3 regions of the Paenibacillus sp. FSL R10-2778 genome follow, and region 2 is predicted to be linked to each of the others. Evidence: predicted binding sites of a transcription regulator. Region 2 holds the regulator's gene; each other region holds the start of a gene.

Region 1 (9,989 bases), 400 kb from region 2:
CCGGACTTCGCCAGATTGCATTGCTAGAGGGAAAAGTGGTTGCCGCCAGCAAATGGGGCAAGATAAAGACGGTTGTACAAATTGTTGCGATCTCACTGCTGTTGTTGAATAATTTCCCATTTCAATTTGTCAGTATTCCTGTAGACGATATTGCTATTTGGGCCGCAGCGCTGATCACTATTTATTCTGGAATTGATTATTTTGTGAAGAATAAGGATCTGCTACAGCTGCATAATGCGTAAGCATGTAAGCTGGATATACAAGGAAAGGTAATAGGTGAAGCACCTATTACCTTTTTTGAAATCCAAAAGCAGTGTACCTACATTATAACGAGGAGGCGAAAGCCAGGTATGAAAGCGGAGATTATTGCAGTAGGGACAGAGCTTTTGCTCGGTCAAATCGTGAATAGTAATGCCCAGTTTTTGTCTATAGAGCTAGCTGCCATCGGGATCGATGTATACTTTCAAACCGTTGTCGGTGATAACAGCAGCCGCCTGCAGCAAGCCATCGAGATCGCTCAGAGTCGGGCCGACGTTATTATCTTTACGGGCGGAATTGGCCCCACTGAGGATGATCTGACTAAAGATGCACTGGCTGCATCGCTAGGTAGAATGCTCCATATTGATCGTTTGGCGATGGATCATGTACAACGTTTCTTTGATGATCGTAAGATCGTTATGACCGAAAATAACCGCAAACAGGCACTTATAATTGAAGGAACTACACCGTTGCCGAATGAAATCGGTCTTGCGGTTGGGATTGCTTTTGAGCATGAGAAGAAATATTATATTGTGCTTCCAGGTCCACCTCGTGAGATGAAACCGATGTTCGTAGATAAAGCAGTACCGTGGCTACAGCAGCACGCCTTGACGAACGAAACACCGCTTTATTCAAAAATGCTCAAATTTGCCGGCATCGGAGAATCACTGCTGGAGGACAAGCTCATCGAACTGATTCGCAGTCAGACGGATCCAACGATTGCTCCGTATGCCAAAGAGGGAGAGGTAACTGTTCGTATTTCGACAAAGGCCCCTTCTGAGCATGAAGCTACAAAAAAGCTGGAGATACTGGAACAACAAATCAAGGAGATTTTGCCGGAACATTTGTATGCGAACATTGATGTGCCGCTGGAGCAATTGATTGTGGATTGGATGGCGGATGCCGGCCTGACCTTAAGTGCGGCAGAGAGCTGCACCGGAGGTTTGCTGATGGAGAGCATAACAAATATTCCAGGCAGTGCATCGATGTTTGCCGGCGGAATCGTCTGCTATTCGAATGACTTAAAGAAAAAGCTACTGAATGTGCCAAGTGCTTATTTGGAGGGACCCAATGCTCCTGGAGCCGTAAGTCGAGAAGTTGCCGAGGTGTTGGCTGACCAAGTGAGAATGATTGCAGACAGCGATTTCGGCTTATCTGTTACGGGTGTGGCTGGACCGGGTTATTCTGAGCGCAAGCCTGTTGGACTTGTATTTATCGGCTTGGCTGAACGGGGACGTAAGACAGAGGTCTATGAGCTTAATCTTAAAGGTACACGGGAAAATATCCGGTTGCGTACTGTAAAGGCTCTGCTGTATCGTCTGTGGCGGAGACTTGAGGAACGCAAGGTGGAGACACCTCTTGAGGGTTCAGACTTGTAATGGGAGATTAGCCCAGTTATAATAAACACATACGGAAGAACCGTGGCACTGAGATTTCTTTGCTGCGGTTTTTTGTATATTTGCAGAGATTTTGATCACGATGGCTACTCATGATCATAAGTCGTTGATGTCCGGTGAAGTGGGGAATTTAACTAACTTCTATCTCCGGAGGGAGGCTTACAATAAAAGGGATAAATAACGCCCAAGACAAAAAAAACGAATGTATGTTCGAAAAAAAGCTTGGCAAGACCTTAAAAACACGTTATTATATTACTATAAACAGTGAAGGAAGTGGTCTGATTGTCAGATCGTCGTGCAGCGCTTGATATGGCGCTTCGTCAAATAGAAAAACAATTTGGTAAAGGTTCGGTAATGAAACTGGGAGAATCCACGCATATGCAAGTGGAAGTTGTACCTAGCGGATCTTTGGCACTTGATATTGCGTTAGGTATAGGCGGACTTCCAAAGGGACGTATTATTGAAGTATATGGACCGGAATCTTCAGGTAAAACAACAGTTGCTCTTCATGCTATTGCAGAAGTGCAAAGACAAGGCGGACAAGCTGCATTTATCGATGCCGAGCATGCGCTTGATCCGAAATATGCACGTAACTTGGGCGTAAATATCGATGAATTGCTGCTTTCTCAGCCAGACACGGGTGAACAAGCGCTGGAAATCGCCGAAGCACTTGTTCGTAGTGGAGCCGTTGATATTATTGTCGTTGACTCCGTTGCTGCTTTGGTACCTAAGGCTGAAATTGAAGGCGATATGGGTGATTCCCACGTCGGATTGCAGGCTCGCTTGATGTCTCAAGCACTTCGTAAGCTTTCTGGTGCCATTAGCAAATCCAATACGATCGCTATCTTTATCAACCAGCTTCGTGAGAAGATCGGTGTTATGTTCGGTAACCCTGAGACAACTCCGGGTGGTCGTGCATTGAAATTCTACTCTTCTGTACGTTTAGATGTACGTCGCGTAGAGAGCATCAAGATGGGGAACGATGTGGTTGGTAACCGTACTAAGATCAAGATTGTGAAGAATAAAGTAGCTCCTCCATTTAAACAGGCTGATGTTGATATCATGTACGGTGAAGGGATTTCCAAAGAGGGAAGTCTTGTAGATATCGGTACTGAAATGGATATCGTGAATAAGAGTGGTGCATGGTATTCCTACGAAGGCGAGCGTCTCGGTCAAGGTCGTGAGAATGCTAAACAGTTTTTGAAGGAACATCAGGATATAGCCCTTATTATTGAGAATAAGATCCGTGAAGCAAGTAATTTATCCACTATTGTTGCTGCGCCGAAGAATGAAGATATTATTGCAGAGCAAGAAGAAGAAGAGAAATTGCTTCTCGAAATCGAATAGTATATTAAGCAATAGGACGCCCTGTGATTGATTGTTGCAGGGTGTCTTTTCTTAACAAGTAATGAAAGTAAGACGATAACCGATCTATTGCTATGAGGTGACAAACAACTATGGTAATACAACTGGATTTTGAAGCAGAAGAACAAGATGAGCAGGTGTTATCTGATTTTCCTGAAGGAGAACTCTTAGAGATCACTAAAGTAGAACGTCAAAAGAAATCTGACCACCGTTATATCATACATTTCGGAGCATATAACATGACTGTGCACGAGGACGTCATGATTAAATATCGAATGATTACTGGTAATTCTTTTATGAAGGCTGATTTGTTGGAAATTGTTGTAGCTGATGAGCGTCAACGAGCTTATGTAGAAGGCCTCCGTTATCTAGAACGTAAACCACGCACCGCTATGGAAATGACTCGCCGTTTACGCCAGAAGGAAATAGGAGAGACTATTATTGCGGAAGTGGTGCAGCGGCTGCAGGAGGAAAGACTTCTTGATGACCCTTTATATGCTAAGCAATGGGCAGAGCAACGAATAGCGAACCAGCGGAAAGGGAAGATGTGGATTCGACAAGAGCTACGTGAGAAAGGGATTGACAAAACCCTTATATCGGAAGCTTTGGAGAATATTACTCCTGAACAAGAGCTGGAGAGCGCACTCGAAACTGGGCGCAAGAAATGGAATCTCATCCGTGGAGAAGCTTCAGATAAGCGAAGAAAGACTGGAGCCTTCCTTATGCGCCGTGGATTTTCGGGCGATATGGTTCGCCAAGTGATCAATACTTTACTTGCGGAAGACAATTATGAAGGTGAAGATGAGGAGTTTTACTAGAATCACTGATTCTCTTGACATTAATGCGTATATCGACTCTCTTGACAATGTCTTTTTATAAATAATAAAATATAACATGAATCGGCATAAAATTAGAATCCTTTTTCCTTCCCAAAAAGGAGACTGTTTTAAACGGTTCACGTACAACTCATATGAAATGTAATCGCCGGATAAGGCGGGCAGTGTGCATGTGCAGCATGTGCAGTATGGCAATCGGTTGTTTACCGGTTTTTTGTATGGTGATGAACGGATAGTTAAACAACTGCACAATTCCCAGGGATATACCTTGGAGAGGAACCAACGAGGAGGTGAACAGATGCTGGAATCATGGATCTGGGTCATTATCGTTCTCGTTGTAGCTGCAATATTCTTTGGGTTCGGTTATTTTATTCGTAAATCCCTTGCAGAAGCTAAAATCCAAAGCGCAGAAAGAGAAGCCGTTGTCATCGTTGAGAATGCGAAGAAGGACGCTGAGGCGCTGAAGAAAGAAACAGTATTGGAAGCTAAGGACGAAGTCCATAGAATCCGTACTGAAGCTGAGAAAGAAACTCGTGAACGTCGGAATGAAATCCAACGGCAAGAGAGACGTTTGCTGCAAAAGGAAGAATCTCTGGATAAAAAAATGGAATCGCTTGAAAGAAAAGAAGAACAAGTAGCTAACAAAGAGAAACGAATTGATGAAACCCAACAGCAAATTGATGTTATTTACAAAAACCAAGTCACTGAATTGGAACGTATCTCCAATTTAAGCATCGAAGATGCAAGAAGTATCATTCTTAGCAATGTTGAGCAAGAAGTTCGCCATGAAACGGCACAAATGATCAAAGAAATTGAACAGCAGGCGAAAGAAGAAGCGGATAAGAAATCCCGTGAAATCATCACACTCGCTATCCAACGCTGTGCAGCTGATCACGTAGCGGAAACAACGGTTTCAGTTGTTACGTTGCCGAATGAAGAGATGAAAGGTCGGATTATCGGTCGTGAAGGCCGTAATATTCGTGCTTTGGAAACTCTTACAGGTATCGACCTCATTATTGATGATACGCCGGAAGCAGTTATTTTGTCAGGATTTGATCCAATCCGCCGTGAAGTGGCCCGTACGGCACTTGAGAAATTGGTGGCTGATGGACGTATTCACCCCGCTCGTATTGAAGAGATGGTGGAGAAATCCCGCAAAGAAGTGGACGAACGGATTCGGGAATATGGTGAACAAGCTACTTTCGAAGTGGGCGTTCACGGTTTACATCCAGATTTGATCAAGATTCTGGGGCGTCTGAAATTCCGTACAAGCTATGGTCAAAATGTATTGAAGCACTCCATGGAGGTTGCTTATTTAACAGGACTGATGGCCGGTGAGCTTGGGGAAGACATCGTGCTTGCAAAACGTGCAGGATTACTCCATGATATCGGCAAAGCGCTGGATCATGAAGTGGAAGGTTCGCATGTTGAGATCGGCGTTGAACTAGCGAAGAAATATAAAGAACATCCGGTTGTTATCAACAGTATCGCATCTCATCATGGAGACTGCGAAGCTACCTCGGTTATTGCTATGTTGGTTGGTGCCGCTGACGCATTGTCGGCTGCTAGACCTGGTGCTCGCCGTGAAACACTGGAAACGTATATTAAACGTCTAGAGAAACTGGAAGAAATCTCAGAGTCATTCGAAGGCGTTGAGAAATCATTTGCTATTCAAGCGGGCCGTGAGGTGCGCGTGATGGTACAGCCAGAGAAGATTGACGATGCAGAGGCATTCCGTCTTGCTCGCGATATTACGAAGATGATTGAAAGTGAACTGGATTATCCAGGACATATCAAGGTTACCGTTATTCGTGAGACACGGGCTGTTGAATACGCTAAATAGGCAATAAGTAGATAACATACGCTTCGGAAATAACGATATTTATGATCGTTTCCTGGTACATGTTTCTGCTAGGAATATAAGGTTAAAGGATAAGATATAACTTATACTTTCTTATATTTGATGAAAATTGGCCCCTAAGCGGGGCCTTTTTTCTTTTAAATATGAAGACTTATCCGCTAGATGAAGAGGTTAAGATTAGGAGGAGAGAAACATTAAAGTACTATTCATTGGAGATATCGTAGGTAGTGTAGGCAGGAAGGCACTTCGGGAGATGTTGCCCTCATTAAAAAGCAAATATCAACCACATATAATTATAGTTAACGGTGAAAATTCTGCTGCCGGTAGAGGTATTACCAAAGCGATCGCAAATGAATTTTTTAACTGGGGCGTTCACGGAATCACCATGGGCAATCACACATGGGACAACAAGGATATCTTCGAGTTTATTGACGATGAGGCTCGGATTATCCGTCCTGCTAATTTTCCTCCAGGAACTCCGGGAAGAGGATATACAGTTGTTAAAGGTAACGGCAAAGAGCTGGCTATAGTTAACCTGCAAGGCCGCACATTTTTGCCTGCGATTGATTGTCCCTTCCGTGTGGGTGAAGAAATTGTGGAAGAGCTACGTCGAGATCATAAATGCATTCTCGTTGATTTCCATGCAGAGGTTACCTCTGAGAAAATCGCCATGGGCTATTTCATGGATGGTCGCGCATCAATTGTAGTAGGGACCCATACTCACGTTCAGACGAATGATGATGTGATTTTGCCGGGTGGAACGGCTTACTTGACCGATGCGGGCATGGTTGGTTCAAGCGAAGGGATTCTGGGTATGGAAAGAGATGCAGTACTTTATAAGTTCACTACACAGCTTCCAGCACGATTTGTTGTTGATGAAGGCAAGTGGCAGCTTCACGGTTTATTTGCAGAGTTAGACGAGAGTACTGGCGCGGCTACCCGTCTGGAGAAAATACGGCTACGTGAAGATGAATGGGTAATGAGCTAGTAGTAGGATAAGATAAGTGATTTTCCGGGTAAATTCGCCGAATAAGGGTAAAGTGTGATATTTATTATATCGAAAAAGAGTATCTATTGTACCATTTTCTCCAGAGTAGTCCGCAAAAAGAAGGAATTATTTCTTCTCTCGCGAATAACATCTAAAGTAGTGGAAGAACACCATTATTTTCCCAGGGGAGGTACTTACTATGGATGTATTAAAAGTATCAGCTAAATCCAATCCAAATTCCGTCGCCGGCGCTTTAGCAGGTGTTCTTCGTGAACGTGGATCGGCCGAATTACAAGCTATTGGAGCTGGAGCACTGAATCAAGCAGTCAAAGCAGTTGCCATTGCCCGGGGATTTGTTGCACCAAGCGGAGTAGATTTGATCTGCATTCCGGCATTTACAGACATTGTGATTGATGGAGAGGATCGAACCGCGATTAAATTGATTGTAGAACCCAGATAATAGAAGCATAGAACGGATGAACCTGTTTACTTATGTAAACAGGTTTTTTGCTTTTGATATATAGTCTGGCGTTTTTAAGCATAGAATCTGGAATAGGGCTGCATGAAAGCGAGGGCTTGGGATGAGAACCGATAAGCTACAGGTTGCGGATTTTCATTGTGATGTTCTGAGTAAAATGCAAGCATCACCGGATATGGATTTTAAGAATGATCCTCGGCTGGATGTTACCGGAGATCGGTTGGTAGCGGGCGGTGTGGAATTGCAGATTTTTGCAATATATCTTTCGGCAAGTAGAGGTAGACCTAGCTTTGAGAATGTTTTAGGACAAATTGATTTGTTCCGGCAAAAAATAATAGGCGCAGAGAGCCTTCAGTGGCTGCGTTGGAAGGAGGAGGTAGGAAAACGAACAGCTGGAGCATCCCCATGGGGAATGCTCTCTCTGGAGGGTGTAGACGGTCTAGAAGGGAACTTGTTTTATGCACAGCTCTGCTTTGAGCTTGGCGTGCGGTTTTTGGGAATCACTTGGAATTATGCCAATTGGGCAGCGGATGGTGTTCTGGAGCAGCGCAACGGCGGATTTACGGAAAAAGGGCGAATGCTGATCGAATGGTGCAACGACAGTGGAATGCTGCTTGATGTGTCGCATTTGTCTCAGGCAGGTTTTTGGGAGCTAGCCGACTTAAGCACACGTCCGTTTATAGCTTCCCATTCGAACGCCGCAGCAATCTGTGGGCATGTTAGAAATTTAAATGATGAACAGATTAAAGCTTTGATTGCAATGGACGGAAGAATGGGCCTGACCTTTTATCCGTGGTTTGTATGTGATGATGGAAAAGCTCGTATGGATGATTTATTAAAGCATATTGATCATGTATGTAGTCTAGGTGGCGAGAAACATATGATGTTTGGTTCGGATTTTGACGGCATTGACACTTGGGTAGAGAACATGGAGCATCCGGGAAAATACCCTGAGCTCGCGGAGCACCTGCTTCGTTACTATCCAGAAGCTTCCGTAAAAGGTTGGTTATATGAGAATGCGGTCTCCTACCTGCGCACAAACTTACCTTCTCAGGTGTCTAAATCATGACAATCCTGCTCTAAAAGTATGAATTGTCGAAAAAAAGGCCCTCGTTATGATGTGGGGCTTTTTATTTTTGGTTAAGAAGATGTATAATGGTTAATGGCTTGTACAGATACTAGAGAAAATACAAGGAGTGACTTTACTATGAGTAAGACTGTACCCGTAGGTGTGTCGGCTAGACATATTCACCTTACGCAAGAGCATGTGGAGGCTTTGTTTGGCCCAGGATATCAACTAACGGAGTTCAAACCCCTCTCTCAACCAGGACAGTTTGCAGCAAATGAGCAAGTAGCAGTTATCGGCAGCAAAGGTAAATTTGACAAAGTAAGAATTTTGGGACCTGCTCGTCCGGCTTCCCAATTAGAAATTTCCCGTACTGACTCCTTCGCACTTGGCGTGAAAGCTCCAGTTCGCGAATCTGGAAATATTGATGGAACACCTGGCATTACGCTTAAAGGACCTGCTGGCGAAGTAGAATTGGAACAAGGCGTTATCATCGCCGCTCGTCACATTCACTTCCATACTTCTGAAGCTGAAGCTTGGGGCATTGCTGATAAGCAATTGCTTAAAGTTCGCCTCGGAGGCGACCGTGGTCTCGTATTGGAGAACGTAATTGCACGCGTATCAGACAGCTTTAAACTGGATATGCATATTGACACTGACGAAGCTAACGCTGCAGGTGCCAACAACGGCGATACTGCTGAAATCGTAGAATAGTCATCATAGTTATAGCAAAGATAAGAAGCGGGGGAGAAATCCTCCGCTTTTTTTGCGTGTCTGATCGGCGTACTGTAAGGATTGCGTGTCTGATCGGCGTACTGTAAGGATTGCGTGTCTGATCGGCGCGCTGTAAAGATTGTGTGGTTGATCTGTGTGCTATAAGGAATGCGTGTCTGATCTGCGTGCTGTAAGGATTGCGTTTCTGATCTACGTGCTGTAAAGATTGCGTGTCTGATCCACGTGCTGTAAGAATTGCGTGGCTGATCGGCGTGCTGTAAGGATTGTGTGTCTGATCGGCGTGCTGTAAGAATTGTGTGTCTGATCGGCGTGCTGTAAGGATTGTGTGGCTGATCTGCGTGCTGTAAGGATTGTGTGGTTTACCCGACGGCTTGTACTTATCGGACTGTGTTGCAGCTATTTCAGCATTTTGATCTATTTTGCCAAGGTTTCGGACTGCATAGCTCTTATTGCTTTATATTTGTACTGATTTGGGCTTCGAAGGTGTGAATAACTGCATCTGAGTCCGATAGCGTGTCCAAAATCCATGAATCCTCATAATAAGGGCGTCTGAGTCCGATGGCTCAGCAGGCTTAACAGGCTCAACAGTCTCAGCAGTCTCAGCAGTCTCAGCAGGCTCAACAGGATCGACAGGATTAACAAAAGATACGCCGCAGGATAAATTGAAGAGGAGTATTTTACGGTTAGCAAAAAAATTTCTGTAAGAGCAGAACGGATAGTATCCTGAAATGGATTTTTAATGAAAATTGGTGTGATGATAAAGAAAATCTATTATTATGTAACTTATTGTGTTATGATTATGGTTTATGACGTGACAAAAGGATTTATTGTTAAGAATATATGTATTAGAAATTAAGGAGACCCAATGACATTTAATGAACTGAATATTGTGCCTGCAATTTTGAAGGCTTTAAGCAAAGAAAACTATACATCACCTACACCAATACAGGAGCAGTCGATTCCAGCTGTATTAGCGGGTAGAGATTTACTTGGATGCGCGCAAAC
Region 2 (9,989 bases):
GTTTAGCAGAATAAAGGAATTTCGAAAAGCCTTCCTTTCCACTCTGCTTTATCTGTTATTGCTCAGTAACCTTTGCGAACCTTTGAATCATGGTTTCACAGACAGCTCTTTGCTAGGCATAGAGTGCTGTGTCCGGGCTGTCACATGTGAAGTGACATTATATTGTCCTTCCTTTTCAAGGGTCCCTTCTGCTTGATAGACTCCTTTACCAATTAGCTTTCCCTTAAGCTCTATTTTCTGTCCCTCATCATTTTTATTCACAATTTCGAACAGAACCTCTTTTGCATCATCTACTGCCTCGTTATCTTGGGTCACCACAGCTTCAAAGGTTACCTTTTGATTTACAACAACTTCTTCAGGACTCCATTGTAGTTCGACTTTGATAGGTTCCATAGACATGTTCATATTCATGTTATGTATTTCTGAATGCTTGGTTCCATTTGAAGAACATCCACCTAGTACTAGAAGTGTTGCACCTAATAATACAGCGACTAATTTCTTCGATCTCATCATTTGGAGCCCTCCCAATCATTATCGAATAATAAAAATCTACCAATTCATGTTATACATCTCCATCTATTATACACATTATTATTGGTTTTTCAGTATTTCGCATCAATTCCGCATTAGTCTTGTGACTTAAATCATTTACTTAAAAATCTAATGAAATCCTTATGTTAGTATGTATGTACAGAAAAGCAGCGAGTTTCTTAGGATCTCAGAAACTCGCTGCTTTTATAAAGTCTTTATGTTGGAGCTAATAGCTCTGTATATCTTACAAGGATTGAACTAGTGGAAGAAGTTCCTCAAGGTGATTGATTTCATGATCCGGATGAATATCAAGACTAGGTGCTCTACCTTTTCTATTAATCCAGACCGTGGTCAACCCTGCTGCCAGCCCCCCACGGATATCCGTTGTCAGCTTATCGCCGACCATAACCGCTTGCTCAGGCGTTACATCAAGAAGCTCTAAAGCATGCAGGAAAATTTCCTTATCCGGTTTGCCTTTACCAAAGCTTCCGGAAATCACAATATGATCAAAGAAAGGAATTAACTCGGGCACACCATCTAGTTTCTCTTGTTGCAATGCAGGACAGCCGTTCGTAAGTAGCAAAAGCTTCACTTGACCCCGTAACTGCTCCAGTACATGCATTGTTTCTTCATAGATGTATGGACGTTTTCTGCGCTCTGCTGCGAATTTAGTTGCCAAGGTCTCAGCTAGTGCTTCGTCTTCCACCCCTAACGCTGCAAGTCCGCGACGCCAAGACTCTTTACGATATACCGGTGCAAGCTGCTCCAATTGACGGAATTCTGGCTGTTCACCTGCCGTAAAGTTAGCCCAGAGTGCTTCATATGGATTAATTCCGATCATCTTTGTAAATGGGAACGTCTCATAAGATTCATACAAGCTACTTGCTTCCTTACGAACTGCAACTTCTAGTTCTTGTGGATCAATCGTATCCCCGGCGGCTTCACAAGCAGAACGAAATGCTTCTTCGACGCTCCGATCATCCCACAGCAATGTATCATCAAGGTCAAATAGTACAGCAGAAATTGGCATTACAGGTCTCCCTCTCCCTTTAACTGGTCTAGTTCTATTCGTGAACTACTTCAATGTTGTGAGCTTTAGCAAATGCTTCTAATCGTGTACTCATCGCATTAGTATCATAGCGATTCATAAGTTTTGTGAAAATCCATTTCGTACGTTTCCCTTTGTGCTTAATGACTACAGCTCCACGCGAAAGGGTGATTTTCTCAATATCTGCAGCTGGAAGTCCGCGTTCGCGATTGAATTTAATAGTGGACAGTCTTGCTTTTTCCACCTTCAAGTACGGACGACGGAAGAACAATAGCGCTGCCAGCAAATAGTACAGTACTACTCCCAGCCAATTAGCCAGCATGCCATTGCCTTTGGCCTGATCAATAGAACCAACTACCCAAAACATAGTGCCAAGTATCACTAACACTACCGGAAATGCAATGTTGCGACCTTTAAAGACTTCGGCATTCTGGGTAGGAGATTTAGAGGCATAAATCGTATCCTTGCCTTGTTTCTTTCTTTGCTTGTTGATTTGCTGTGTGTTGCGTTGAACCATTCTTTCCCAAGAACGGGCCATGTGCGTTCCCCCTAGTCATCCTGAAATATCTATGAAAAGGAACAGCGAGCTAATGTTTAAGCCCCTTGTTACCTTGTTCATGTTCATCGTTATCTACTACTTCAATAGTATTTAATTGTGCTCGGAAGTTATTGCGGATATTCCCCAGGTAAATTTCACGAAGCTTGGCGCGTTCCGCCACTTCCTCTTGATTAAGGCCTACGCTCTTCTGTTTGCGTGCCAATTCGTTAATTCGCGCGACCAACTCATCAATATTCAATACTTTCCCTCCCCCTATAAATTAATTCTAACTCTGCCATGAGAAAAAGAGCTTGTCAAGGTCTACTCCCTGCAAGCTCTACTGGTCATTCTATTATGTTCTCAGAAAATTAATAAATAGGTAAAGTAAGTATGTCTCCAGCGTTAATTTGACTACTCTTAATCCCACTTGAACGTTTAATTCCTTCTATATAAACAACTGTCTTCATATCAGCTGGTTTATTCTTAAGGGCAATACTCCATAGTGTATCTCCACGTTCAACCACAATCCGCTTCTCTTCCTTCATTATAGTCGTCGATCCTGCAAACACATTTCCCACTACTGTTAGGCCAGATAATACTAGCACGAAAATCAATATTAACTTAATAAAGAAATCTTGACGGAACAACGAAATCATCCCTCCAAGCAAACGTTCCGTTATCTCTTTCACCTTAGCGGAATTACGGGCAACGTCATTATGTCCTATAGATTCAACCACTGGGGCCTTGTCGTAGATGCTGCGGTATGTACTGTATTTTAGCATAATCATCATCCTCCAAACACTTGTTCTTACTTTCGAATTTATAATAACACGAACATGTGTTTTGTTCAATACTATTTCAGAACAATTGTTCTCTTTTTTTTGAGAGACTCAAGCGGTTCATTTTATTATCATTTGTCTACCATTTTTTAACTCTAGCAGATTAATATTTATAATAGTTAGAACTTATGTTTGTGCGAACGGTAGTTCTATGTTATAATTTTCCCAAACATTACTATATGGGGTTGATTCCAATGTCAAAGATTTCAAGTCGCCAGCTGGCGATCCTGGAATTTATACGAAGCGAAGTCCGCAGCAAGGGTTATCCACCTTCCGTCCGGGAAATTGGAGAAGCTGTTGGCCTTGCTTCCAGCTCCACAGTTCACGGTCATTTGGACCGGCTTGAGAAGAAGGGACTTATTCGTCGAGATCCAACGAAGCCACGTGCAATAGAATTACTAGGCCAAGAGGATTCAGAGAATGTTCACCAATTCGCGCAGACCATCTCACGGATTCCTGTCGTAGGTAAAGTTACCGCCGGGGTACCAATCACTGCTACAGAGAATATCGAAGACTACTTCCCACTTCCTACTCACTATGTAGGTGACAACAAAGTATTTATGCTGTCTGTCATGGGTGATAGTATGGTGGACGCAGGCATTATGAATGGTGACTATGTGATTGTTCGCCAACAACAAACAGCGGACAACGGAGATATCGTTGTAGCCATGACCGAAGAAGATGAAGCAACCGTTAAGACCTTTTACAAGGAACGTGATCATATACGGCTTCAGCCGGAGAATCCAGCTTATGAGCCGCTTCGCCTTAATCGCGTAACTATTCTCGGAAGAGTCATCGGATTGTTTCGAGATATCCACTAAGTATGCACTTCTAACATAAAAGGCTGTTCCGCATATGCGGAACAGCCTTTTTTCTACGTTTTTTTGCTTTCCAACCACTTACGAACAATTGTTCCCAATGGCTAAAATGGCCATTTTCTATGAATAACCCTTTAGGCGTTCTGCTCATATCCTAATTAGAAAGGAGTGTTGCGTATAATGCCCAACTACCGAATTATTGTAGATCTGACCCAACGAATGTTATATCTTCTGGACAATGATATTGTGATTAGAGGTTTCCCTGTCGGCATCGGTAAGATGTTAACCCAATCCCCAGTGGGTGAATTCACTATTATTAACAAACAACCCGACCCAGGGGGTCCCTTCGGTGTTTTTTGGATGGGACTGTCTAAACCACACTACGGAATTCATGGAAACAATGACCCTTCCTCCATTGGGAAAGAGGTGTCCCACGGCTGCATCCGGATGTACAACGAGGATGTGTTAGCACTCGCTGCTATTGTCCCTATAGGCACACGAGTAACGATAAGAAATTAAATTCGAATGGAGGCTCGGCAACCCCCAAATCACATTAAAAAATGGGGGTCATTACATAAGTAAGTATTTTTTCATTAGCATACTAGGAGTTTGGTGATTATATGTCGAATATTGTTAACAGGATTGCAAATTGAAAAGGATGTGTTTAGTTTGAATAATTCAAAAATTAGAACCCTCGTCGATTTTAAAGTCGATGCACTGGGTAAGCTGTCCGGTTTACTTTTAAATGATGAACAAGCTAGTGGAAAAAAAGTGAATTTGCTCACCTCTTTTGGCAGCATTCAGGGAATCGTCTCTCCAACCGTCTCCAACAAAGAGGATGTATTTGATTTAAAATCTTTGATGGATGATGTAATTGTAGACGAATACATATCTTATTTGGGAGCAGAACACCCTGATAAAAATTTCAGCTATAACTTTGTTGTCCTCAATGACGTTACTGTAAGACCTTATGCTAGTTATGGGACTCCGATCGAATACAAACAGCTGATTGTTTATACCGATCATATCACTGCCTTCAATTTTCTATAGGTTTACATAATCACCTTAAAAAGCACTCTTTCAGCAACCCCCAATTTTGCATCATTTGCAGAATCGGAAGGTTTCTCTGGGTGCTTTTTTTGGGTTAATCGTGAAGTCGATCCTATAATTCCACGAATTTCCCTTTTAAAAGATACTAGTGGAGATCATTCAGGCATATCTTTCAATAAGCAACAATTTGAGTCTAATGAAATAACTAGGAGGTGTGATTATATGCTGATTATCCTGATGTACTTATTTGCTATTTTAGGAGTTGTTTTAATTCTAAGTGCCGCCATTATAAAATTGAAAACGCTATCTGCTTCATCTGAAATTTCTAAGCTAGTTAATGCGACCTCATCTTTTAACATCAGCTTCACCAAAACATTCATTCCCCCCAATCAATCTCACTTGATCGCACTTAACGAGCCTAATAAAAAATTAGCAATTGGCACCAAAAATCCGAAGAGTAACAAAAAAGCAGTAGCAAAGCTATACTCATTTGATAATGTAATGGGATCCGAGATTGTGGTTAACGCACTTACCCTTTCAAAAGTATCCAAAAGACATCAAAACAGCAAAACTACTGCAACAAGTGCAGATATTAACATCCTTAAGGACACCGATGAAGAAGCTAATGTGATTGAAGAGCTTACGCTTAAAATATATATGAACAGCAAAGAAACGCCTGTGTATTGTATCTCCTTCTTGCCGGGTTTATTGCCTATTCGACAATCCGACAACCAGTACAAGGAAGCTTTCTCCCAAGTACAGCAATTGCATGCACTGTTCAGGTCAATCGTCTCTGAATAATTAAGTTGCTTTTTGCGCAATAAGATGTGTGAAAATAGCAACGTCCTTGTATGGAGATAAACTGCTTAACTTAAGCTCTAGCTCCACCATTTCTACATGCCATTGCTCATCCATTTTTATTTCATTATCCACGATATATCCGTAGATATTATGTATTCCGTATATACTTCTAATCTCATAACCACACTCCGCGAGCCATTCCACTAATTGATCTTTTGTATAGATGGTAATGTCTGTTTGAATAATGCCGCTATATTCCTGCGTGTTTCCAATACTGTCTATAGCCCCCATAGGATCTTTATTCATAACGGCTTTTTTCATCACTTTTGCCACTGGATTATGAGTTATAAGAGAAAGCATTCCGTTTTCATTTTGTTTTTTACTAATGTCCATTAACAATTGTTTTGGATCATCGAGATATTCAAGCACATTATGGCAAAAAATCCAGTCATATCCGTCCGCTAATACATCTGCATCTTGTAGCGTTGCCGATCTAAAGGCTATGTTAAGACCGTCTTTACATGCAGACTCTTGCGCAATGACTATCATCTCTGGAGTCGGATCTATCCCTGTAACTGTATAACCTTTTTTTGCGAATTCACGACTGGTTATCCCAAAACCACAGCCGATATCTAAAATAGATTTTGCCTCATCAGAGCTGCAGTGATTGTCAATTTGCTGCCAAGCGGAATGATAAAACAATCTCCCCCAAGGCATTTTAATGTAGTTTAAATAGGAATCTATTGATTTAGTAAAAGCCTTTGATGTAGACACCATATCGCCATACCTCTCATTTGTTTTCGACATAGAAAAATCTAAAATTGCACACTAAACCCATCAAACTGGTGAATGCCCGTACCATGTGCTACTACCTTTTGCTCACGTAACTCACGAACCGCCTTTTTGACCTCTTGTAAAATAGATGGATCTAAACCCAGTGTATTATGAGAACCGAATACTTGGGTAACTCCTGGAATTTCCGTAATCTTTTCTAAGGATGCCACTAAATCAACCGGACTAGTCGAAGGGTAAAAGGCATAGATTGGCGTAACGTCATACAATAAATCACCTGTAAACAGATATCCGTTGGCATGATCAAAAAGGCTGATATGACCTGGCGAATGACCTGGTGTGTGGTATATTTCTATTTTGCGCCCGCCTATGTCGAGCACATCCCCTTCTTGTAAAAGAGCTGTTGGTTTCCCTTGAAAAGGTATGTAGGTGTTAGGATCAAAGGTTTCAGGAACAGGAAGGCTGATGTCCCGGCTCATATCTTTACGAATCTGGGCAAGGGACAAGCCTTTTATTCCGTTAATCAGCCAATCCGCATCCTCTTTATGTACATAGATTGTCTCGAATTGTCCATGACTGCCAATATGATCTGCATGCACATGCGTAGTTATGACAGCGATAGGTAAATCCGTTAACTGATCCGTTATTCTTTTAATATTATCAATACCTAATCCCGTATCAATTAACGCGGCTTGTTTTTGCCCCAAGAGTAAAAAAGAATGCACCTTTTCCCAATGTCCATATTCACTGATTGCATAGGTGGTCGGATCAATTTCCGTTACTGTAAACCAACGATCTTTAATCAATTACGCTCCCCCATTCCATTTTTCCCTTACATGCTCTTCTCCCTTACAATAATCCGCCTGTTCATCTGCTTGATAGATTTCTTGATAGGGCAAAATGTTGATTTTGCCTGAGTCTGGATATTCGCAAATATCTATTCCCTGGTTCGTTCGGAGATCCAGATACCTGCATGGTGCATCGGAATGATTATAAAGCTGGTGCGCCCCTTCCGGTCCCATTTCAAAAAATATTACATCCCCTTCAGTAACCTAAAGATCTGATATCAAAAACTAAATGCTTGGAACCCACCATTTCAGCTAATCTTTCACTCGTATGCCAAGCAAACTCTGGGATCGGAGACTGTTTTTGAGTAAATGAGACCGTATTTTCATTAAAAATCTTCACCATCTGCAACACTGCTCCTCCTTATGCTGTTCGTTCAATTACAACAAATAAAGAATCCCAGCTATAGCTAATGAAATAAGACCACCTAAAGCGGACCAATTAGCTACTTTGTTTTTAGCTTTACGGTCTCGCTTGGATTCCGAATAAAAGTTACCTCTTTGTTGTGTACCTGTCGTGAAGGCTCCAACACATATACCTGCAATTATAAAAAAGCCCAATCCTATGTAAATAAAAATTTGCATGAACTTACTCCTTCCCAGGAAAGAATTAGTTATCTATATATAAGATATTTTAACATTAAATCCCTCTACTACGTGCCATGACTTTCGGACCCAGATGACGCTATTTGCTAATTTTCAGCCTTTGGAGCATGGTTTCGGACTCCAGTGACGTTATTCCTAAGGATGAGGCTCATATTGAGTGTTTTCAATGCCAATGGCGACTATGGAGTCCTTTATTATCCCAAATGTAGGGTAAAGCTTCATATAAGGTCTACTGGGTCCTATAGCGGGCTCATACGCGAAATTTGCAACCTCAGCAAACGGAAATTGGCGTTCGAATGAAGTAAGGTACCAAAAAAGAAGTAGAAGAAGTGTGCCAACAACCATTTTTTTGATTATGGTTATGGCACACTTCTTCTACTCCATACAACCCCTTCGGTTCTGTTTACACTTAATTCCCTTCAAGTTCAAGTGTTGCAAGTGAAACCATCACCCAAGGTGCAAACTTATTCGACGAATCCCCCTTAGGATTGTGTATCCGAAAAAGAAAAGCTTCCCCCGCCTGATTCTTCCAGACCATATAATCTTCTATCCCTTTATCACCAGTTGCCTGCAGATATAGTTCAGCAAAACCTAGAGGATGTTCAATTAGTTCCCCGCTATGGTCGTTTGCTTTGCCAATTGCAGAAAGCTCGGTTTGTCCCTGCTGCTTCAAAGCTGTAAGATCGTAATCGGCAGGTAAGTGTTTAATTTCGGCATAATAGGTTGGATCCTCAGTTAATGATAAACGACCAGACTGTGAGTCTAGTGTGAAACCCTGAAAAACATACAGGGAATATCCATCACCTTTCCCAAGTGTACCTTCTTGCCCTGAGACCCCTCCCTCCTGTTCACCAAATGCTTTGGTCTTTGGCCGATCGGATGTTAGAGGATCAGTGGCCTCCGGACTGGCGGACTCCTGCGCCTCCATAGAAGGAGTAGCAGAAGGTTCAGGAGTGCTTGTAGCTTCAACAACTGGCATTGTCGCTGCACTTGACGCTGTAGGTTTTGCCTCGTCTGTTGTTTTATTGTTACTACATGCACCGAGAATTGAGGCAGACAGAAGAATACTAGTAACTGTAATTAATAATATTTTTTTCATTACGCACCTCCTTATTACTATATTAGTTATTACCCACATGAGTGACGTGTCCTCTTATTCTTCAAACCTTTTCTCAATTTTATTGCTACGGATTGAAAAATTTCAAACAATCGACTCGTTCTTATTTACAGCTATGGAGTTGTGCTCGAAATTCAAATTGTTCTAGGACGGTTCGGGCACCTATTATTTTAAGTTCAGAGAGCAAAATAAAAAAAGCCTCAATGGGCGTGTCTATATAATTATTAGTATCAAAAAAAGAAGCACCTCAATCTATTATTGAGATGCTTCTTTGCTAAAATTAAATACTGTAATCGTAATGAGAAAAGTTCAAACGATACTGCGACATAGAAGTAAAGTTTGGATTGTCTACAACAACATAAATGCTTGCTCCAGGTGGAAGTATAATATTACTAAAAGACTGAGTCTCCCAAGTTCCCGCTTTAGCAGTATATATAGGTCCCAGTTCACTGACGCCGTTATAACTAACTATCACACCTGCTCTTGTGGGACCATTACCACTATACCCTCCCACATTAACTACAATTCTTTTGAAATTTGCTGATGTATTTGTCCATTTAAACCAATCTTGATCGGTAGCACTTTGGATGAACAGATCAAAAATTTGGCCGCCATATTCATTAGGTGTTATTGTTATTGCATTCGCTCTACTATCGCCAACTCCAACAACATAAGGAGTGATTTGGGACGTTGAACTATTCTCGTCAGCAAATGCGGAGGCCGATGGAATCAAAACTACTGCTGCAACAAGAAGTACAGATAGATATTTTTTTATTTTCACTATGCTTCCATCCTTCGATAAGATAGTTAATCGGCCGATTACATTTTAATATTATCATTCTTTAGAAAATATACATATAGTTCATAAGTTTCCAAATTATTTAATAGAATATCGCAAATACTGTCCTTTAGTGTAAATATAAAATGAAAAACGTCTATTTCTGTTATTCGACATCTAGATATACATAATTGTGCAGGATTTTATATCCAAAGTTATTTATCAG
Region 3 (9,989 bases), 1.4 Mb from region 2:
CATTGGACTCGAGCCACTGATTAATAACTCCAATAGATCCATAAACCTTGTAAGTGAAAGAATAGTCCCTTAGAAAGGGTTCGTTCCAATTTTGTTCAAGTAAAACTCGTGTTAAAAATTCACTTTTTCCACTCTCTGAAATTAGAAGCTGATACATGGTTTTCTTATCTTGAATAATGTTTAACAGTTTGACCATGGATTCTTCAGATGTGCAAGGACTGCCTCCTTCTTGTAATGCTTCCACCAATTCTTTATTAAATTCATTCTGCATCACTTCAAATAATTCAAAAGGATCTTTGTAGTGCAAATAAAAGGTGCCACGGTTGATATCAGCGTAGTTACATATTTCAGTGACCGTTATTTGAGGTAACTTTTTAGTTTCTAATAAAACCAGGAAGCTCTCTTTAATGAGATTAATCGTATATTTAGTTCTTCTGTTATTCTTGGTTCCAACCATATGCTCCTCCTGTTCTATCCTTTCAACATAATAGATGTAATCTGTTTACTTCATAACATTTACAAAGGTATTGATTATTGTGATTGTTCAGACGTATAGATTATACTGACAACACGACATTAAATCAACACATGTCCACTTAATGAGGAATTAATAAGCCAAAATCTATTTTTATATAATACAAGGAGATGAACTAACAATGACAATCACTTCAGATAAAACAAACATTCTTATAGTAGGTGCAGGAGCAGTAGGTTTCTCTGTAGGTTACCATCTACACTTATCAGGCACCGATGTTACCTTTCTTGTACGAAAAGGACGAAAAGCAGACTTCGCTCCTCCTCAGAAACTATATTGCTATGACGATGCTACATTGAAAGATTTTAGCAACTTTAATGTCATAGAAGATATAGAAGAAATAGAACCTCAGCAGTATCAATTTATTATTATTACATTGGACGGAAATGTGAGCCGTTCACCAGAAGGCGTAGCTACGTTATCCAAATTGGGAGATGTCGTTCGTAATTCTAAAACTACGGTGATTATGAGTGCGTTTGGAAGCGGGATTCGTGAACATTACATTCAGTACATGAGAATTCCGGAAGACCAGCTGTTAAGAGGAATACTGGGTACGTTAAGTCATCAATCCAAGGCTGATTTGCCTGTGCATGCACCAACAGACCCCAAACTCATTAACCAAGCCATTGTCTGTTACAAACATCCGGCGAACAAGGTCGGTTTCCAGGTCGAGAACAATAATAAATCAGCTGCCAAACAATTTAGCGCACTGTACAATAACTCTGGGGTCTCACGCTGTGGTCAAGTAAGTCCGGCGATGTTCAATATTTACTCTAGTATAGGTTTTCCTGTATACGCTGCTTGTGATATCGTAGGTTGGCCTAAATTCTCAGCCGTTATTGCAAATAAAGATCTTTGGCAGCTCGCTTGCCGTGCTCAGGGTGAAATAGCATCCCTGCCCAAGCATGGTCTAATCGGTAAGATTATGAGTTTTGTGATGGGGCCACGCATGACAGCAAAAATACATCTCAAAATGGAACAAGATATGCTGCCGCTAGATTATCAAGCATTCAATCGTTTCCATCATGGGGGTAAAGTGAAGGCTCAGGATGTAGAATCTATACGGAATTCGATTGTAGAGGGAGAACTTCAAGGCCGGCAGATGAAGGCTTTAAAGGAATTATTGCAACGTGTTGAACATAAATAACATTCACACAAAAAAACAGTATTTCATCAAAGATGAAATACTGTTTCCGCTCCGAACATTCATAATAGCGAATAACATTTTCCTTGTTCAGCTTGGAAGGTTACACTTTCGTCCTTTGCTGCCCGCTGACTTGGGCCACCCGTGCTGATGTGCAGCATTCGGTCAGCCCACACATGGCAGGTCTGCGTAGCCATTGTTTCAAACATCAGCGACCCTCGTCTGGTTTCTTCCCCTGCTCTTGGCCAAGTATAACGCCTGATCCGCCTTCTCCAGCAGCCCCTCCCGCTCCAATGTATGAAAAGGATAATGGGCGATTCCTAGAGAGATTGTAACCTGTGTCTCGATTGGCCCCCTGCTTTGTTCCATTGCCCGCCGGACTCTTTCAGCTATGATGAAAGCTTCCTCAGGTCTTGTGTGGGCTAGCAAGATGATGAACTCTTCACCGCCGTAGCGGTAGCAAACATCGTCTGGACGAACCGAGGTAACTATAACTTTGGCTACATGTTTCAGCACTTCGTCGCCGATGAGATGACCGTAAGTGTCGTTCACGAGTTTGAATTTGTCTACATCCAGTACAATGAGCGAAAACGGTTGTCCTGAGTCAATCCACTGACTCATCGTATACTCTAACGATCTCCGGTTCATTAGACCGGTCAGAGCATCCGTCGTAGCCTCTTGGGTCAGTTGATCCGTCTGCTTCTGAATATCCGTCATGGCAAGCAACACAGCCTTGGTCAGCAGATCTGCCTCTCGGCTCCATTGCGGCTTCGCTTCTGGCAATTCAATCTTCTCCTTGCCCATTCTGCTCACCAGATTTGCCAGGTACACAAAAGGCCGGGCCAGCTTGCGTGCTACGAGAATGACGCCCATCAGGAGGATAATGAACGGAAACAACGAATACCAGAGAATGGTCCGAAGGTGCCCCATCAGTTGATGATGGATGACACTAATCGGCGAAACGACCACAATTCCCCATCCGTTGGCTGGAACGCTGGAGTATCCGGCAAGCATTTCAACGTCACGGGTGTTACGCACTTGCTGTTCCCCACTCTCCCCATTCATGAGTTTCTGCGCAACCTTGTTATTGCTGACATCCTCCCCAATGAGCTGCTTATCCGGGTGGTACAACAGATGCCCACTTGAATCCACAATATAATAATAGGAGCCAGAATCGTCCACGTTATTGTCGCCAAAAATCATAGACAAAATATTGTTCTCCTGCAGATAAAATGTGCCGCTCAAAATACCGCGATATGTACCATTCTTGCTAAAAATCGGCTGACTCATAAAAACGATTAGTCTCTTTGTGGTTTGGGTCATGTAGGGGGAGGATATGTAAGGTTTTTTTAACGCCAGAGCTTCCAAACCGACCTTAGAAGTAATATGGTTTCCTGCTGACCCCAAACTAGCCGGTACTACATTGCGGATCAGCCCGTCGGCATCGAGCACGGCGATAGAATTGAAGTAATTGCTACTATTGCGCATCAGTTCCAAATTATCATCCACTTGCTTCGGCGTTGAGGTTTCGTCATCGGAGAGTATGTCAGCACTGTATTCCAAACTGCTGCGCATGGACTGAAATAAGGAATCCATTGTTTTGGTCATTCGGTCAGCGTTGTAGTAATTCAGATGGAGTGTAGTCTCCATCAATGATTGTTTTTTGGACTCGTAAGAGCCAATCAGAAGAATGCTTGAGGTTAGTAGAACCACCAGCGTAACCAAGCCCGTAAGCAGCGATGTAAGACTGAGCTTTTTACTTTGACCCGGGTCGGCTCTTCTCAGTGTAAGCAAACTTTAACCCTCCTTGGTTCTTGAAAACTAGATTAATCAATAATACAACAAATTAAGATGTTATTCGACAGTAATCAAAAGGCTCGGATCTCTCATACCACTGTGCGTACCGTTTGATATACGGCGGTTCATGAAATCTTCCATATTAAAAAAACTCCTCTCCAAAGCTTGCGATTAGACAAGCACTGAAAAGGAGTGTTATCAACCTGATTCTGTGAGCTCGGATGTGATTCCAAGACACACAGAACCTTTAGCTTTTGACGGAAGTTTTACTCAAGAAAAACAAAAAAAACCTTGATTTCTCAAGGTTTTCACTATGATGCCGAGGACGGGGGTCGAACCCGTACGGTACTCACGTACCGCAGGATTTTAAGTCCTGTGCGTCTGCCTGTTCCGCCACCCCGGCATATTATGTGTTGAAGCTTCATACGTTGTTCACATATAACGCGACAAGAAATATAATATCATGAATATCGATAACGCGCAATCCTTTTTCGAAAAAATTTATTCACAATAAAAATAACCCGTTCAGCCAGAACCGATACGGGTTATTATAAACGCGGATTATCTACGCTCGTCACTTCTGCTTCTCATTCCGGCAAGACCCAAAAGTCCAAGCAGACCGAGCCAGCCCCAATTAGATCCTTTGTTAGTTGCAGCATTCGTTGTTGTACTAGTTGCACGGTATTTGCCGGTCTGTGTGGTGTTGGTTGCCGGGTTGACAGTGCTGTTGGTTCTGTAGTTATTTCGGGTGTCATTGTAGTTATTGGTGTTGTAGTTGTTAGGTCTGTAATTATCATCGATGCGGATCTTATCTTTCATAATGCTCTCATGCTGATTCAGCGTTCCCGTGGTGCCGTTCATTAAATTGCCTTCCGTGTTCATCATCCGAGTGTGTTCCGCAGTCCCATCCATCCCGGTATTCGCGGCTGGGATACCGCCCAATGCTGCTGATCCCACGGCATTTGATGCATAGCTAGCTCCCATTAGACTCATTGATAATACAGTACCGCATGCAAGGCTTGTTATCAGCTTGTTCACAGTGTTATGCCTCCCTTTAAGGTTAGTTATCACTGATAATTTCCCCTTGGACGGCACTGTCTATGCATGGTGGTTTTACTCTTTTACTACATTAACTGTCTTAGTCACAGCATCATAAGTAACCTTTGCTCCAAGCGCCTCAGCCAGCGCACGTATGGGTACATAGGTTGTTCCGGTATCGAGAACGCCATCGGTAAGCTTGCGGCCGTTTAGGTTAATGGTCACTGTAACGTCTTTGTTCACCTGATCATCCCCTCCGGTAATCTTTTTTAAAGCCTCTTTGGCTTGGTCCGTCGTTGGACGTTTACCTGCCCGAAGTTGATCTATAGTTAAACCGAAAGTCATTTGCAGATGTGAATAATCTTTAAAAGAGGTCCAGTCCCCGCCCCATTCTAAACCAAGCCGCTTAGCCTCCTGTACAACCTCTTGCCAATCTGCTGTCTTATCCTTATCACCATCACGATTGATATCCCAAGAAAGGCTAGTGCCATTCGGCAGCAAAAGCGCAAAATCAAACGCAAGACCATAATTATGATAGCTGGTACCGCCTTTAGCGTTGGTAACTATCGGTCCTGGTTTGCTTCTACCCTGCGCATACAAAGCATTTTGCTCAGCAATGGTCCGTAGACCCTGAGTAATAACGATAGGGACTCCTCTCGCATGGCTTTGCTGAATCAAAACATTCGCACCTGCCGCCAAGACAGGATGAAGCCCGACCAGACGCGCCGCGGATTTTTCCCTCAATTGCTCCAAAGTCAGCATAGAATCACCCCTTTGGTATATTCAATGATGCCTTTGCCCTATTTGCCTGTACCCCTGTCCCCCTTAGGATGATTTCCACAAAAAAGGACAAAATATTTAACGAAAGGTGGGAGACATATGGATATTCATAGCGATAGCTATAAAGTTGCAGCCCTTAGTGAACAGGAAGAAGCACTGGAAATTATTCGGAATGCTGAAGCTTCCATTGCACATCTGACCGGTAATCCTACCGTTACCTTAATCGCTTATGAGAAAAGCGAAGGCAACGGTTCTCAGCATTAAACGATGTAGACCTCGACAATATCATCCACATCGATCCACTTCCATTCCTCCGCCCACTGCAGCTTAAACTCACGCGAGTGGGTGTGAATGGAAGTCACAAAACCACTTAACATCGTATTTTCAAAAGGGTCAAAAAGAACAACTGTCACTCGTACATGACTCCGCAACGACAAAGCCAGTGTACATTCAATCTCCTCCAGCTTCTGCTCATCCAGAATAGGCTTGATGCGGCGCAGCGTTTCCCGTTCATCTCTTATAATTCGTATCTTATGCTCCGGCAGCATCATGCGGCTGCTTTCCCACAGCCCGTTTTTCTCCAGCTTTTTGCCCATGGTAACCCCTCCTTAATTATATATCTATTCCTCTAAACACGAACGTATGTTTGTATTATATCCGCATCTTCGCATATTAATCAATAATCAGGAAAAAGATACCTTTTTAAGGGTTACTCTTTATTCAAAAGATGTATATTAATGTATATCTATTCAAGATAAAATTCGCAGCAAAAAAACGCTGACAGATAAACTGCGCAGCGCCTGATTTGATTTATTCTTGAACAACGTCCCCAGACTCTGAGGTAGCCTGACCTTCGGAGTCTATAAGTCCTGTTGCTTCTCTTGCCTCGTTAAGCTTGGAAATACCGAATAACATCGCTACATCAGCGTTCTGATTCAATTCATTAAATTGCTCAGCCGTAACGTTTGCGGAATCAGCACCTTGAGAGGCCTCTTCTTTTAAAGAATAAGCACTTTCAAAGGCAACTTTAGACTCTTCGAGCAACTTACGAATGTCTTCAGGCAAGCTGGAGGAAATTTTTACTTTCTCGGCTTGATTCGATAAATCTGTTGCGGTACTCTGGAATTGCTTAATTTTCTTCTCCAACTGCTTGTCCGTGAGTTCTCCTGCTGAATAACCCGCAATGGCTTCGTTGAACTCCGCTAAAGAAGTTTTTCCTGACTCTTCAAGTTTAGACATTTCATTGTAGAAGTTTTGCACGGTCTCCTGCACTTCTTCCTCCGTGGCAGGTGCCGATGAAGTTGAATTATTGCTGCAGGCGCTAAGGATGACAGTCATCATCAGCATTCCTATTAGTAAAGCTTTTTTCATTATTTATCCCTCCACTTAACAGGATAATGTCGGTTTGTGTAAAGCGCAAATGAAATATATGTAAAATGACTGTTATGTTATAATTATTTTAATTGTGATCAGGAAAGGAGAGTATTTATGCCTTATTGCACCACCTGTGGAGCGGAATACAAGCAGGGCGCTAAATTTTGTGGAGAATGTGGAACCAGCCTTGACGGTACCGCTCCAGTAACCGCTCATCGACCAGCAGTAGATAATCATGTCATTCAAGAAGTCGTGCTCTGGAAAGGCAAACCTGCCGGCATCTCGGATCGACTCAAAGGAATCGTAGGACTTAACACAACTTCATATACCATTACAAGTCAGCGTATTATGGTAAAGACCGGACTTATCGGTAAAAATGTTGAAGAAATCGAATTGCTGCGCGTACGCGATTTATCCGTAAAACAGTCTATCATGGACCGGATGCTTGGCATTGGATCATTAACTGTATTTTCTGATGATGCCTCAGCGCCTCAGCTTCTTTTTCGAAAAATCCATGATGCCCAAACCGTCAAAGATGTTCTGCGCAAAGCCGTTCGTGACGAGAAGATCGCCAACAACATTAGCTACCGCGAGCAAATTTAAGACGTTCATACGTAAAAAGGCCCCGGAAAACCGGGGCTTTTTGCTTGCGCTTGCACACTTGAAGTACTCTTTTTTAAGGAAGATAAAATGCCCCCGCTGGGATAACCCCCTTGATCTGGCTCGGACTCTCCCACTGCAAAACAACCCGGGCGTCGCCCGCATTCTCATAATACTCCACCTTTATTTCATACGGCTTACCTGCAATCAGGTTTATACTCCCTTTTCGTTCCTGGCCGCTCTGATTCACCCAACTATCAATGACTAGCCCGCCATCAATCCATACCCGTATCCCATCATCAGAGTAGGAATAAATGGTATACACCTCGCTAAAAGCAGCCGTCAGCTTCCCACTCCACCGCACAGAGAATGCATCTACACGAATGGCAGGATCAGGTGAACCTTGTCTCCATGAAAAGTTAATATTGGCATCCGTTCGCAACAGTGCAGGCGTGCCGCTAAGCGTCATGTTATTGTAATATTGGCCACAGAGTCCACTCTCCAGCACACTATCCCCGATAGCAGCGAAAGCGGCGGCCTCAGCAGCATACTCCTCTCGTGTGAATACCATTTTGTCGTTCATAAAAGCTTTTATCACAGCGTCGGTATTCTTCTCATAGAGGAGTTTCCCCCAGGTCAGCTGATAAGACCATTTGGGCTGTGTTTTGGACAACAGTTCAGCAGACGGAAGCTCTCCATTCTCACCAATCGCAATCAGCTTGCCACGACCCAGATCCCATAAATTATCATAATGACTAATCTTGAAATCCGCGTCATAAATGTCGAGCGCCAGCACATCTACCTTATCACTGCCCGGATAGTATTCTGCCGGCTCATCACACCACTGATTTTTTGCGTTTGGACTCCAAACCCACAATAAATTATGCAGCTTATGATAATTGGTAAAACGATCGAACATAAGGCTCCACAATGCAGCGTAATTGTTCTTTTGCCCCCACCAAAACCATCCACCATTCATTTCATGATACGGCCGCCAAAGTACAGGAACCCCTGCGTCATTAAGCTTTTTCAGCGACAGGGCTATCTTATCCAGATCAGCTAACAGAGCATTATACTGGGTGGTACCTGGGGTTATATATTTATCAAAATCAGCATTGCTTAGGCTCGTATTTACATTCCCCCAAGTTGGCGCTGTCCCCGGTAATGCAGCGTGATAACACATCGTTACAATCCCGCCGGCCCTAGACCAGCGTATCGCACTGCTGACGACCCAATTCCGTTGATTGTCAATTAGAGCCTGTGACTGATTATTGATTGCTCCCAGCTCGTAGCCATGCAGCGCAGCATATGCCCCGCTGGTATTTTTAAGCTTCTCCATGAGCTCGTCTGCACTTTCCAAATAATCATGTTGGCCGCTTATCACACCCTTTCCCTGCAAGTAATAGAGGGTATTCAGCAATAGCTGAGCCGAGGACGACAGCCCCGAATCCGCCGGAGCCATTTGTAATCTGCGAAAAGCCATCTGCCACTGCACATCGCCCACGAACCTTGATGCTGAATCAACCATCTGACGAATAATCCGCTGCTCCATCTATTCTCACCATCCTTTTAAATCTTTTTAAGTTATAGTATGGGGACAATAATGACATGAACTCAGCGAATGGACATGAAGTTGTAAAATAAGTTGGGACGATATAAGGAACTGCTGAATAAATTCACGGCTCAACAAAAAAAGGAGCTCCGCGGCTCCTCATTACTTTTTTTCTTATCTCGTGTACCTTAAAGGCAATAGCTCAGTGATTTCATATTTAGCTAATCGGTCATCCTCCGATACAATTATCTTGCAGTCTATTCCATAATCCGCAATTAACTCTCGGCACATGCCGCAGGGAGAGACTACTTTAATCTCTTTTTCCTCGCTGTCTGGGTCAGAATGCCTTACCGCAACAATCGTATCAAATTCCTTATAACCTTCGGATATCGCTTTGCCAATCACCATCGCTTCTGCACAGACTGTAATCCTCCCCATGCTGGCTTCCACATGTACCGCTGTAAAAATCTCTCCTGTTTTAGTACGAAGCGCTGCACCCACATGGTGCCGTCCCCATTCATAACGCCTGGTAATTATATCTTCGGCAGCCGTAATAAGCGTCTGATCCTCAATGGTAATTATGTACTCCATATCCAGTTCCGTCCTCCTTTATTTTACCTAATTATATTAAATCGCACTGAATTATGATATAAGATATACTATTTTAAGTGCCAAAAAAGGAGGAGCAGATTTGAAAGTGAAAAAATGGATCTCCAGTCTCATCATTGTTGCATTACTTGCTTTGGCTAGTTACTGGTTTGAACAAAACGGAGAGCCTACAGACCCCTCGTCTCCATCCGATTCGAGTGTTGTTCAGCTAACCTTCCCATCAGACCGCTATCCTGAGACCGCCAAACATATTCAGGATGCCATTGCGAAGGGTGAATCCGCCACATGTACGATTAACCGAGAGCAGGCTGAAGAGAACCGTAAAGAGTCCTTAAAAGGGATTCCCACTAAAAAGGGGTATGACCGGGATGAATGGCCAATGGCTATGTGTAAGGAAGGCGGCGTTGGTGCCGACATTGAATACATAACGCCAAGCGATAACCGCGGGGCAGGAAGCTGGGTTGGCAATCAGCTGGAGGATTATGCAGACGGAACCCGGGTAGAATTTATGTTTAAATAACGGTCTGTCTGACCAGCCCCAGGCAATAGAATAGCCCCAC

The links. Region 2 encodes LexA, which represses DNA repair genes until DNA is damaged. Its sites were predicted from a motif close to CGAACATATGTTCG; they were not measured.
Region 1: a site for LexA is predicted at 1,855-1,868, ahead of recA (recombinase RecA). Genes of this name have one in related genera too.
Region 3: a site for LexA is predicted at 5,930-5,943, ahead of NST40_RS23485 (YolD-like family protein). Genes of this name have one in related genera too.

Annotation. Positions count from the first base shown of each region.
Region 1 covers NZ_CP151956.1:4,237,294-4,247,282, reverse strand. Annotated here, with positions in the region: gene pgsA (CDP-diacylglycerol--glycerol-3-phosphate 3-phosphatidyltransferase) at 1-242, shown strand, start outside; gene NST40_RS19110 (competence/damage-inducible protein A) at 351-1,637, shown strand; gene recA (recombinase RecA) at 1,938-3,002, shown strand; gene NST40_RS19100 (RecX family transcriptional regulator) at 3,113-3,838, shown strand; gene rny (ribonuclease Y) at 4,158-5,699, shown strand; gene NST40_RS19090 (TIGR00282 family metallophosphoesterase) at 5,911-6,705, shown strand; gene NST40_RS19085 (stage V sporulation protein S) at 6,905-7,165, shown strand; gene NST40_RS19080 (membrane dipeptidase) at 7,287-8,252, shown strand; gene NST40_RS19075 (phosphate propanoyltransferase) at 8,391-8,963, shown strand; gene NST40_RS19070 (DEAD/DEAH box helicase) at 9,850-9,989, shown strand, end outside.
Region 2 covers NZ_CP151956.1:3,833,672-3,843,660, forward strand. Annotated here, with positions in the region: gene NST40_RS16975 (FixH family protein) at 88-513, opposite strand; gene NST40_RS16980 (HAD family hydrolase) at 776-1,561, opposite strand; gene NST40_RS16985 (hypothetical protein) at 1,596-2,117, opposite strand; gene NST40_RS16990 (DUF896 domain-containing protein) at 2,167-2,376, opposite strand; gene NST40_RS16995 (LysM peptidoglycan-binding domain-containing protein) at 2,486-2,899, opposite strand; gene lexA (transcriptional repressor LexA) at 3,151-3,777, shown strand; gene NST40_RS17005 (L,D-transpeptidase) at 3,955-4,293, shown strand; gene NST40_RS17010 (hypothetical protein) at 4,444-4,824, shown strand; gene NST40_RS17015 (hypothetical protein) at 5,047-5,625, shown strand; gene NST40_RS17020 (methyltransferase domain-containing protein) at 5,626-6,402, opposite strand; gene NST40_RS17025 (MBL fold metallo-hydrolase) at 6,441-7,223, opposite strand; gene NST40_RS17030 (hypothetical protein) at 7,462-7,614, opposite strand; gene NST40_RS17035 (DUF5316 domain-containing protein) at 7,644-7,847, opposite strand; gene NST40_RS17040 (hypothetical protein) at 8,278-8,967, opposite strand; gene NST40_RS17045 (hypothetical protein) at 9,266-9,766, opposite strand.
Region 3 covers NZ_CP151956.1:5,206,393-5,216,381, forward strand. Annotated here, with positions in the region: gene NST40_RS23445 (TetR/AcrR family transcriptional regulator) at 1-457, opposite strand, end outside; gene NST40_RS23450 (2-dehydropantoate 2-reductase N-terminal domain-containing protein) at 657-1,682, shown strand; gene NST40_RS23455 (hypothetical protein) at 1,742-1,888, opposite strand; gene NST40_RS23460 (sensor domain-containing diguanylate cyclase) at 1,881-3,473, opposite strand; tRNA gene NST40_RS23465 (tRNA-Leu) at 3,794-3,879, opposite strand; gene NST40_RS23470 (WGxxGxxG-CTERM domain-containing protein) at 4,038-4,514, opposite strand; gene NST40_RS23475 (M15 family metallopeptidase) at 4,590-5,276, opposite strand; gene NST40_RS23480 (hypothetical protein) at 5,394-5,558, shown strand; gene NST40_RS23485 (YolD-like family protein) at 5,555-5,890, opposite strand; gene NST40_RS23490 (hypothetical protein) at 6,105-6,665, opposite strand; gene NST40_RS23495 (PH domain-containing protein) at 6,783-7,271, shown strand; gene NST40_RS23500 (glycosyl hydrolase) at 7,345-8,820, opposite strand; gene NST40_RS23505 (cytidine deaminase) at 8,995-9,411, opposite strand; gene NST40_RS23510 (NucA/NucB deoxyribonuclease domain-containing protein) at 9,518-9,949, shown strand.